DNA from 2 places in the Williamsia sp. R60 genome. Region 1 is predicted to be linked to the other one. Evidence: riboswitches for the same ligand, from Rfam matches in the RefSeq annotation. Region 1 holds a riboswitch; the other holds the start of a gene.
What was found. Region 1 has a riboswitch for cobalamin ahead of ACVWY6_RS13060 (CbtB domain-containing protein). Riboswitches for the same ligand answer to the same signal wherever they lie in the genome.
Positions count from the first base shown of each region.

Region 2: it holds a riboswitch for cobalamin, as region 1 does, so the genes downstream of both, ACVWY6_RS04975 (FecCD family ABC transporter permease) here and ACVWY6_RS13060 (CbtB domain-containing protein) in region 1, are expected to answer to the same signal.

Region 1 covers NZ_JBSSGR010000002.1:1,324,016-1,326,397, reverse strand. The annotation lists gene ACVWY6_RS13070 (histidine phosphatase family protein) at 1-81, opposite strand, end outside; gene ACVWY6_RS13065 (CbtA family protein) at 78-908, opposite strand; gene ACVWY6_RS13060 (CbtB domain-containing protein) at 921-1,157, opposite strand; cobalamin riboswitch at 1,198-1,326, opposite strand; gene ACVWY6_RS13055 (ATP-dependent helicase) at 1,431-2,382, shown strand, end outside.
Region 2 covers NZ_JBSSGR010000001.1:1,123,939-1,126,320, forward strand. The annotation lists gene ACVWY6_RS04965 (uroporphyrinogen decarboxylase/cobalamine-independent methonine synthase family protein) at 1-645, shown strand, start outside; gene ACVWY6_RS04970 (MmcQ/YjbR family DNA-binding protein) at 877-1,281, opposite strand; cobalamin riboswitch at 1,326-1,540, shown strand; gene ACVWY6_RS04975 (FecCD family ABC transporter permease) at 1,665-2,382, shown strand, end outside.

The sequences.
Region 1 (2,382 bases):
CGACCCGAAGGCCAACGTTGCATTCGGACCCGTTCGTGCAGCCACGACCACTGTGAGATCCAGTGGGGGTTGGCCCGTCATGTCGGGCGGGCTCCGCCTTCCGCCCCGTTGCGAGCACCTGCACCGGCCGTGCGGGCCGTCTGTTTGCCGATCCAGTTGAGCGCCAGCGCGAATCCGAGGCCGAGGACTGCCCACAAGATGACCTGATTGATCACCGAGTAGTACCGGAAGTCGCCGAGCAAATCGGCCGGAAACCCAGGGAACACCATCGACTGGCCGTCCATCAGCGGGCCCGGCACCTCGTCGAAACTCGGCAACAGAACCACGGTGACCGCGATCGCGGCCAAATACGCGACGCCCGCCACCACTGCCGCATACAGGCCACCGATCTTCGGCGCCAGCCAGAACGCCAAGACCGCTGCAGCGATCATGAAGCCCACCGACAGCAGCAGGATCGTCAGGTACGCGCCACTGCGAGACCCGATCGTGTCGTCACCACCCACAGCGGGCGGATTCGCGGGATACGCGCTGAAGGGAATGAGATACACCGCGACGAATCCGCAGACTGCGAGCAGAGCCGCCACCGTCCGCGGGTCGGTTGTCGGGTACCGCCGGCCGATGTAGGCCCACACAACCGTGAAGGCAACAGCGAAGAACGCCCCGATGATCAGGCCGAACACCACCGACCCCACACCGGCGCCGAAGTTCTGCTGCACAGTCCGGGAGAACAACTCGTGGTCGTGCGCGTGAGATCCGCCGGTCAGTTCGAGTTCGGCGTGCGACCGGCCTTCCTCATACCCGACGGCACGGTCGACAAGGGGCTCGATGTAGATCCGGGCGAAGACGAACGCGACGATTCCGGCGACCAGACCTGAGAGCAGTCCGGCGCCGATGAACTTCTTTTCCACCTGCTCGCCTGCTCAGTGGCAGGGGAAGCCGAGGAAGTGCCGCGCGTCGTGGATGTACTCGTGGACATGGGTGTCGCTGCCGAACACCGACACCGCGCCCTGGTCGAAGCCGAGGAAGTAGTAGGCGAGGGACGCGACCATGGTGGTGGCGGTCAGCCAGAGTGCGGCGTTCACAACCGACACATCCGGGACCGCGACGGCCAACGTGGGGGCATTCGAAACCGGTTGCGAGACCGAAGAACTCGACATTGATATCTCCTCTCGCGGGATGCGCGCCCCGCGTCGACCTGTTGGGTGTCGTGCCCCGGTCCCCTGACTTGCGGCTCCACCCGGTGGGTTGAGATCAGCTCACAGTGGCGCGACCGCTCCGGATTTGCACCGGATTTCCCGTTCGCACGACGTGCGCTGACTCTATTCCGCGGCGTTTTGCCCGGTCAACACCGACCTGCCGAATGATCTGGTGCCGACGATCCCGGGCACCGGTTCTGCCGCTCTGTCAGACCCGTCGTGGATCATGGAGCAATGGCCGCCCGCAAGTCCCCCACCTCGGTATCCGGCGTGCCCAGCGCACAGCAGGTGCTCGGCCGCTTCACAGCGCCGACCCGTACGTGGTTCGACGCGGCCTTCCCGGCACCCACATCAGCACAGCTCGGGGCATGGAACTCCATCGCGGACGGCCAGAACACCCTGGTCGTCGCCCCCACCGGGTCGGGCAAGACGCTCTCGGCATTCTTGTGGGCACTCGATCGTCTCGGCGCCGACCCGCTTCCCGACGGCGCCAAGGCCGCCGGCACGCGCGTTCTCTACGTGTCGCCGCTGAAGGCTCTTGCCGTCGATGTCGAGCGCAACCTACGCGCGCCTCTGATCGGGATCACCCGGGCCGCGCAGGAGCTGAACCTGCCCGTCCCCCAGATCACGGTAGGTGTGCGATCGGGCGACACCCCGGCCGCACAGCGCCGTCAATTGCTCCGCACCCCGCCCGACATCCTGATCACCACCCCCGAATCCCTCTTCTTGATGCTCACGTCGTCTGCGCGCGACACGCTCACCTCGGTTCAGACGGTCATCGTCGACGAGGTGCACGCCGTGGCGGGCACCAAGCGGGGCACACATCTGGCGTTGTCGCTCGAACGTCTCGACGCCTTGCTGGAGAACCCGGCACAGCGCATCGGGTTGTCGGCAACCGTCCGGCCACCCGAACGTGTCGCGGGATTCCTCTCCGGCAGCCGGCCCTACACGATCGTGCAGCCGCCGGCGTCCAAGACGTTCGACCTCTCGGTCGACGTCCCTGTCGCGGACATGACCAACATCCCGGTGATCGCCGGCAACGAAGAGATCGACGACGAGGCCTCCGCTCCGGCGGCCGGATCGCTGTGGCCCTTTGTGGAGAGCTCGATCGTCGACCTCATCGAGAAGAACCGGTCGACCATCGTCTTCACCAACTCCCGTCGCCTGGCCGAGCAGCTCACGGCCC
Region 2 (2,382 bases), on a different contig from region 1:
CTGCGCAACGGTCACAAGATCCTGCACGATGTCGGGGCGTGGTCGGATCTCGTGGATTCGATGGCCGAGGGCCTGCGAGTACATGCCGACGAGGTCCGTCGCCGCACCGGAGCTCAGGTGATCGTCCAGATCGACGAACCGATGATCGGGCGGGTGATCGAGGGCTCGGTGGAGCCGCTCACCCGTTTCGACATCATCAGGCCCGTACCCGTCGCTGTGCTCGCCGAGAAGTACGACGGCTTCATCGACGTCGTCGGCAGGCCGGTGGTGATGCACGACTGCTCGGCGAACCTTTCGTGGGAGCTGTTGGAGCGCACCAGATTCGCTGCGGTCAGTGTGGATCTCGCCCAGATCCGCACGGCGGACCTCGACGGTATCGGGCAGCTGCTCGACGAGGGTCGGGACGTCATCCTTGGCGCCGTGCCGACGGCTGCCCCCGCAACCGAACTCGCCGCAGAACAGGTGGCCGCGTCGTGCGCCGCTCTGACCGACCGAATCGGGCTGTCCCGGAAGGTCCTGGCGGAGCAGGTGGTGATCAGTCCCGCGTGCGGTCTGGCCGGTGCCGATGCCGCCTGGGCGAAGACGGCGCTCTCGCTGTGCACCACAGCGGCGGCCGGCTTGCTCGCCGACCCGACCGCGGTATAGCGACCCGGCCCGGTCGATCGGGAACATTCATCGTCTGCGCAGCCTCTGATGAGGTATGGACAACTTCGCCTGCCGCGCACGGATATGCGCGAAACCGACGCGGGTTCGAACCGCGATGCAGGGCGGCACTTTCATCTGGCCGCTCCCGTGCCATGGCCGTGACGATGCGAGGCCCCAGCCCGCAGAGGACGGTGATGAGTTCGGCCCCGGCGCAGCAACCGAGCGATGACGTCAGGTCAGTTCGTCGGGGCGCTCGCCGGCGTCGAGCCGGGCGATCAGCTTCTTGGTCGCGACAGAGCGGTAGCTGGCATCGAGTAGTTCGGCCACCTCCGTCCAGTCCGGCCGTGCCGACAGGTCGATCCCCATCCATCCGTACGGTCCCACGTACGCCGGATAGAAGAATCGCGAGTCTTGTTCCAGTGCAACGCGTTCAGTCTGTTCGACCTTGAACAGCAGCGATTGCTCGAACTGGGGTCCACCTTTGACCCCGCCGCCGTACATGCCGAACATCTTCGCGCCGCGGAACGTTGGGCGACCGTGTGCGATCTTCTCCGTCGCATCCGGGAACGCGAGGGCGATGGTGCGCAGTCGAATCAGGACCGGGTCGTCCTCGGAGTACATGATCGGGTGGGGCATGGCGACAGTCTAGAACCGGTGTCTGTTCGGGTGCCGGTGAAATGTTAGGTTGACCGGGCGTTGGTTTCCGTCGGTCAGTGACCGGCGGATCGTAAGAGGGAATCCGGTGAAGATCCGGAACTGCCCCGCAGCGGTGAGTGGAAACGAACGCGGTCACCAGCACTGGGTGTATGCCTGGGAAGCGACCGCCGGTAGGAGGCACCGACTATTCGGTGCCATGTCCACGAGTCCGAAGACCTGCCAACGCGACCGCGCCGCCGGCGTGGTCGCCCGTCGACTCCGAGGGACACGGTTGACGCGGTGATGGTGTGCTCGCGCGCGCCTTCATTCGCTGACGCATGCGTACGGGTCGGCCGGCATCCGGTACAGCGGAAAGTGCGGCGATGCGCCCTCATTCGGTGACTGCGTTGGTGGTCGGGTTGTGTCTCGCGCTGGTCGCTGTGTCGGTGGTGGCACTCATGTTCGGTACCGTTCACGTTCCCTGGCGCGACACCACCTCGTTCCTCTGGGCCGAGTTGGTCGGAGGCGCAATATCCGCGGACGACGTGCCCAATTACCGGATAGTGATCGATTCCAGAATGCCGCGACTGATCGTGGCAATGTTCGTCGGCGCCGGACTCAGTGCTGTGGGTCTGCTCGTACAGGCGATGGTGCGCAACGCATTGGCAGACCCGTATGTCCTCGGGATCTCGTCGGGGGCATCCGTGGGCGCGACCGCAGTTGTCCTGTTCGGCACTTTCGGTGCGCTGGGTATCTACGCGCTGAGTACCGCAGCGTTCCTGGGCGCCCTCGGTGCCACCGCCCTCGTCTATCTGATGGCGAGATCGGCAGCCGGATTGGTGCCTTTGCGGCTCGTGTTGACGGGAACCGCGCTCGGATACGGTTTCTCGGCGGTCACCACCGTGCTGATCTTCATGGCACCGCAAGGTGACGGTGCGCGCAGCGTGATGTTCTGGCTCCTGGGGAGCCTGTCGGGCGTCAGTTGGGGCATGGTTCCACTGGTGGTGGTCGTCGCCGCGGTGGGAATGGTGTCCATCGCCCTGTGCGCGCGACGCCTGAACGCGTTGTCGATGGGCGACGAGGTCAGTGCCGCACTGGGAC